DNA from 2 places in the Dorea sp. 210702-DFI.3.125 genome. Region 1 is predicted to be linked to the other one. Evidence: riboswitches for the same ligand, from Rfam matches in the RefSeq annotation. Region 1 holds a riboswitch; the other holds the start of a gene.
The links. A riboswitch is a leader RNA that binds a small molecule or an ion and turns the genes downstream of it on or off. The one in region 1 is predicted to bind cobalamin.

Region 1 (3,428 bases):
TATTTCCTAACGAAGACAGTCTTTTGAAAAAAGAGGCAAAATGGAAAACGGAGACAGCCGGAAAAAGAAGTGTTGCATTGAGAGCAGAAGAGCTGGATACGACAGAAATTGTCTATGGAATAGAAAGTGATCTGTTAGAAAAAGAAGCGTTGCAAATGGCAGAGCATTTATCTGTGGAACAATGTGTACAGATGTGTACGGGTGCAATCCGGCGCGGAAAAGATGGAACAATTGGAACTGCTGGAATTACAGTTCCTGGAGCAGCGGCAGAAACCAGTCTTGTGGCAGTAGATGAAGGAATTGCAAGTATCACGCTGGCAGACGGACCTGCAGGTTTACGTTTGAATAAATTCTATGATGTTGTGAGTGGTGAACGAAAAATTCAAGATTTTATTGATAGTGTGGAAGACGGACTTTTTAGAATCAGTGATGAGAAACAAGGAGAGAGATATTACCAATTCTGTACCGCATTTCCGATTGGAACTGTACTTGCCCAGTCATGGGATATGGAAGTTCTGAAAAATGTTGGCCGTGCGGTTGCTAAAGAGCTTGAAATCTTTCAGATTACATTGTGGCTGGCACCGGGAATGAATATTCACCGGAATCCACTGTGTGGAAGAAACTTTGAGTATTACTCGGAGGATCCGCTTATTTCAGGCATCATGGCAGCAGGCATGACGGAAGGGGTTCAGGAGACTGTCGGAGTTGGAACGACTATTAAACATTTTGCGTGCAACAATCAAGAAGATAACCGGTTCGGCAGTGACAGTATTATCAGTGAACGTGCACTGCGGGAAATCTATCTGCAGGGATTTGAAATCTGTGTGAAAGAAGCACAGCCGATGGCAATTATGACTTCCTATAATCTGATTAACGAAGTACATGCAGCCAACAGCCATGATCTTTGCACCAAGATAGCTCGTGACGAATGGGGATTTAAAGGCTTGATCATGACTGATTGGGGAACGACAAATGAGATGCCGGAAGGATATGCAAAATGTTCCAGACCAGAAATTTGTATTCAGGCAGGAAATGATCTGATCTGCCCGGGGGTGGTATCTGATCATGAACAAATCAGAGTTGCGTTAAAAAATGGAACTTTAAAAGAAAGTGAGCTTCGAAGATCCGTAGCAAGACTGATTGCAATTATATTAAAATCCAATGCATATAAATAAACAGATTTAGCAAGTTTATTATTATACCAGATGTGGGTTGATTCTATAATATAAAACTAAAAATTCCTTATAGATTACAATAATAATAAAGCGCATATATGGAAACAAGCTATTTGCTGGCGAGAGTAGAATGGGTTAAAATTAATTATGTAGAGTGCATAGTGATGATTATAATTCATTGAAAAGGGAATCCAGTGAGAATCTGGAACAGCCTATTCTACTGTGAAGCGGACGATGGTCTGGAAAATCACTCTGGCTAAGATGCAAGGGGAAGATATGATCAAAGGAGGATGCAAAGTCAGGAGACCTGCTATGTATATGTATGGGATTCCGGTAGGGGAAGAACAGCGGTTACGCTGTTTTTACTCTGCCTTTTTTTAATATATAGAAATATAAAAAGTATAAGGAAGATTATATGAATGCTGCTATAATAGTCTGCTCCACACTTACAAATCATGTGAAAGCAGCACAGAAAAAAATGAATACAAATTATCCCATTATTGAACTGGATAATTCCAAGCATAGCAGACCGGAAAAATTCTGGCAGTTGGCATTTCTTGCCATGGAACAACTTCCGGAGGAAATAGACACCGTGCTTTTGGGACTGGGAGTTTGTGGAGGGGCATCAGTAGGATGGACTTTTCCAAGGCGGACAATTATGCCAAAAGTTGATGATTGTATTACACTTTTAATGCATACGGACGAAAAGTTTCATTACAACCTAAAAGAAGTCGGACATTTTTATTTGACTGAAAACAGAGATTTGATGTCTATTGAACAGATGGAACAAGATTTGGTTTTAAAGTATGGTGAAAGAAGAGCCAAAAGAGTTATGAAAGTCTGGTTTGATGCTTACAAGAGTGTAGATATTGTGGATACAGGTGTTTATGATTGTTATTCAAAAGAATATGTAGAGCGTGCAAAAAGGGAGTCTGCAATTATAAATGTGCCATATCAATATGTGCCGGGAAGTAATATTATATTAGAAAAATTAGTGTCTGGGAAATGGGATGACCAATTTTTGATTATTGAAAAGGGAGGTGTAATGACAGAAGAAGATTTTGGAATGACAAACAAAGAGTCATTGCATACAACATATGTCGTGTAAAATGGACACCATATTGAAAGATTGAGGCGTAGTTTTTTGGAGTTTTACTATGTTCCCAATTCAAGAAAGGTATGTAATTTGTGCAAATGAAGCGACAAAAATGCAAAAATGATATTTTGAGGCAAAAAAGGGACACCGTGTTTTGCAGTTGGGGACGTAGTATTTTGAAAGTTTGCTACGTCCCCAACCAATCAAAAAATGCATAATTTTCCACATGAACTTGCAAAAAACTGGTTGATGAATCAGAATAAGGTATGATATAATTTTATATCAGAGAATAGGCATTGTCTTATGACAGTGCTTTTTTGGGGTAAAATATAACGGGGAAATGAAATCAAGTAAAGAGAGGTTAAAATCATGAAACAAAAGAAAAAAATGTCCTTGGCAATGCAGATTTTTATCGCGTTGATTCTTGCAATTGTAGTAGGACTTCTGATGCAGAGTCATGCAGAATTTGCAGAGAGTTACATTAAGCCGTTTGGAACAATTTTCCTGAACCTTGTAAAGTTCATCGTAGTTCCAATCGTATTATTCTCCATTATGTGTGGGATTATCTCCATGCAGGATATTAAAAAAGTAGGAGCAATTGGTTTAAAGACCGTTGTATACTATATGTGTACAACCGCATTTGCAATCACATTTGGATTGATTGGAGGAAATCTGTTCAAAGGAATGTTCCCGGTCGTTGCAACAACAGACTTGACTTATGAAGCAGCAGAGTCGGTATCATTTATGGATACAATTGTGAATATTTTCCCATCCAATTTTATTGCACCGATGTCTGAGTCCAATATGCTTCAGGTAATTGTGATGTCAGTATTGTTCGGATTTGCGATTATTCTGATTGGACCGGAGAAAAATCCACGTTTGATTCAGGGGTGTAATGATCTGAATGATATGTTTATGAAATGTATGGAGATGATCTTAAGATTATCTCCAATCGGAGTATTCTGTCTGTTGTGCCCGGTTATTGCAGTAAATGGTCCGATGATCATCGGTTCACTGGCAATGGTGCTTTTAGCAGCGTATGTCTGCTACATTATACATGCAGTTGTTGTATATTCATTAGCAGTAAAGACAATGGGCGGTATGAGTCCGATCGCATTCTTTAAAGGAATGCTTCCGGCAATGATGTTTGCATTTTC
Region 2 (3,428 bases), on a different contig from region 1:
TATTAATTCTATCTATATATTCCTATAATAGGAAAAGTATGTTTTATTATTTTTTCATATAAAGTTCTGATAAAAATACAGAAACCTCTATCACGCTTTCTTTTTATTGCATTGATAGAGGTTTCCAATTACATACTATTCATTTCACATTTTGTTACAAAATAAAGCTTATTACTGTACCAATTCCGGATTGGACACACTGACTTTATGGTCATACCATTTACCCTTTGTTCCAACCAATGCCAGATCAAATTCATCGTCCAGTGTCGGTACCGGTACGTCAAAGGAATATACTTCCTTTGGCGCGGAACCATCAGAATAAGTAATCTCTGTTGTCTCTGACGGATCAATAAGATCTGCCCCGTCTTTCTGTGCATCTTCTGCTGAGCCTAAGAATAACTGTACGATATTTTTAGAATTCAATGTAATATGTACTGTCATCTTACCATCTTTAACAGTCAGCGTTGCTTTTCCGTCATTATAGTCCGGATTCTCGTGGAACATACCGCTGTCTGTATTAAAATCTACCTTATAAGTTCCATCTTCCAGCTCAGGCTCCTTCGCATCTTTGCTGTCAGTCTTTGCTTCTGACGCATCATCTTTGGAAGCTTCTGTTTTTGTGTCATCTTTCTTATCCGTATTACTTCCGCATCCGGCAAGCATTGTCATTGCCATACTGGCGGAAAGTAATAAAACTAATAATTTCTTTTTTAACATGTCCATTCTCTCTTTTCTAATTATTTTTCTTTATAATTGTACTCTGAAAATCTGACCTGTCAACTATTTAGCTTCAATTGCAGCTTTTGTATGTGCTACATAAATCTGCTGAATTGCATCAATCTCTCCAAGACCTGCAATCTGTGATTCTACACTGTCAAATGCTTTTGACGCTTCAAACTGGCTCTTCCATGAATCATCATCGTCTCCTGCCATATCATTGTTCGCATGATCTCCTGCAACAACCATCAGTGGACGAAGGATTACTTTCTTATATCCGGCCTCTTTGATTTTCTCAATGACTGCCTGACACTCTGTATCTTCCGGCTCACCTTCTACAGTTCCGATAAATACATTCTTATATCCAAGCTGCTCAATCTGTGTCTGCATCTGATCATAACTTACATTTGCAACGTGTGAAGTTCCATGTCCCATGAATACAAATGCGGTTCCATCTTCGGCTGCTGCATCAATGCTGTCATAGTTTGCTGTCTTAACTGCTTCGTCTGTGATTGCTTTTGCAACTGCTTCTTTGTCTGCATTGATAACTGTTGCATCTGCTCCAACTTCGCCGAGAAGAGGCTCAGCAATCTTTACAGATTCAAATTTATCTTTATATTTTTCCACTGTCTCTGATAACTCATCATACTCTGCGCCATGCATCAGATGTGTCGGCTGAACAACAAGGTTTTTAACTCCATTGTCTACTGCACGCTCCAGCGCCTGCTCCATGTTGTCGATCTTCTCATCATCACGGGCCTGTACGTGATTGATGATGATCTGAGCTGTAAATGCTCTTCTTACTGACCAGTCTGGATTAGCAGCCTGAAGTGCTTTCTCAATTCCACCGATATCTTTTGTACGGCTGTCATTGAATGATGTACCAAAACTTACAACAAGAAGTTCATTCTCACCAATCTCGTCCTGATTTAACGGATCATCTTTCGAAGCGTCACCTGTATCTCTTCCGAAGTAATCAGGATCTGCGTTTTCACCTTCTACTAATTCTTTTTGGGCATCTGTTAATGCGTCCCAGGCTTCCTTAGCTTCTTTGCACTGTTCATCTGTCTTGTCAGTTCTCTCCTGAACATAGATATCATCAATCAGTTTTGCCACCTTGTCTGCTGCCACCTGATCGCTGTCCTCCTTCGTATTCTCTGTCTTTGCATCACTCTTTGCGTCAGAACTTCCTGAATTTCCTCCACATCCTGCAAGCAGAGACATACTCATAGCTGCAGTAAGTAATACGACTACCAATTTTTTCTTCATCTTTCCATCCTCCATTTTTTTCTAAGATACAAAATAATTTTTCCGGAGGTTTTTTATTACATAAAAATTCATATAATAAAAAATCCCTGCCATTAAAAAATGAACAGAGAGTACGCAAAACAAACTATTGACGAAATTATCTTCCTTCCGTCAAATAGCCTTTCTATGTATTTCGTACTGCCAGTTCCTCGTGGCCTGAACAAATATGTTCCTGTACTGTGAAAGGCAGGTATCCCGGCTTATTGCTCAGGCGCTATAAAATCAGCCTTCCCGGTCTCCCAGTGGCATGTAGGATTCAAAGCTCGCAAAATACGGTGACGAGTTCGTACAGGATTCACACCTGTTTCCCTTTTCACCAGCCAGATAAATAACTTTTTATAATATCTTTCTCTGACTGACACCTCACGCATTTTTTATTCTTTTGTATCTTTAACTATTACTTTTACAATCTAACACATCTGATAATTACTGTCAATACATCAGCCTGTCAGACTGTATTCCATATTGGTTTCTCACTTCCATTACGGTCGGGATAAAATCCGGTCGATTTCTCTGGAAGCCTCACTCTTTGTCAGTGTATGTATGTCCATTTCCATAGAAATATTCTTCTGTTGCATAAGCCTTGTGAGAAATGCGATCTGTTTTGCGGTTATCGGTTCTTTTTTCTTCACTTTATATGCCAAGGGCTGTGGTTTAAAAACCTTCGGTTCCTTTTCCTCATAAAAATGCGCCATAGACTGATACAGTTTTGCGGTTGCCAGAGCATCATGATATGCACGGTGCGCCGCTGCATTTTCGATATGATAGTATTCGCAGAGTGCGCCAAGCTTTCTGGATGGGAGGTCTGCATGAACAACTTTGGCAATCTTAAGTGTATCAATTCCCATATGATCATAGGTGTAACCAAGTTCTTTTGCTTTTGTCTTCACAAAGCTGAAGTCGAACTGCACATTATGTCCAATCAGCGTATCCTGTTCGCAGAATTCAAGGAACTCCGGCAATACTTCGCCGCAGTTCCCTGCTCCTTCTACCATATCATTTGTAATTCCGGTCAGTTGCGTAATCATCGGAGGTATCCCGGCCTCCGGTTCAATAAAACGAATAAAACGGTCAACAACTTTTCCTTCCCGTACTTTCAATGCACCAATCTCAATAATCTCATTGTGCTCCGGGCTAAGTCCAGTCGTCTCTATGTCAAATGCAACATATGATTTTAACATCTTACTTGTCCGTCTCTTTCTCATCCATTGCTCTTACTTTGTCATTTGCATACAATACGCCGCGCATACAGCCATTGCCTTTCACATCTGGATAACCTTCCTCATTATAACAGACTGTAATCACACAGCCATTGCGACAACCAGTACAAGTAAATTTCAAATCTGACATTTTCTCTTCCTCCCCCGCGCCTTTGCGGACTGATGCATGATTCATTTTTTTCG

Region 2: it holds a riboswitch for cobalamin, as region 1 does, so the genes downstream of both, LI164_RS01235 (sirohydrochlorin cobaltochelatase) here and LI164_RS04485 (DUF1638 domain-containing protein) in region 1, are expected to answer to the same signal.

What each region holds. Positions count from the first base shown of each region.
Region 1 covers NZ_JAJCNF010000006.1:12,703-16,130, forward strand. The annotation lists gene LI164_RS04480 (glycoside hydrolase family 3 N-terminal domain-containing protein) at 1-1,175, shown strand, start outside; cobalamin riboswitch at 1,318-1,505, shown strand; gene LI164_RS04485 (DUF1638 domain-containing protein) at 1,591-2,283, shown strand; gene LI164_RS04490 (dicarboxylate/amino acid:cation symporter) at 2,641-3,428, shown strand, end outside.
Region 2 covers NZ_JAJCNF010000002.1:20,617-24,044, reverse strand. The annotation lists gene LI164_RS01240 (hypothetical protein) at 172-717, opposite strand; gene LI164_RS01235 (sirohydrochlorin cobaltochelatase) at 781-1,986, opposite strand; cobalamin riboswitch at 2,193-2,406, opposite strand; gene LI164_RS01230 (PolC-type DNA polymerase III) at 2,508-3,206, opposite strand; gene LI164_RS01225 (hypothetical protein) at 3,208-3,375, opposite strand.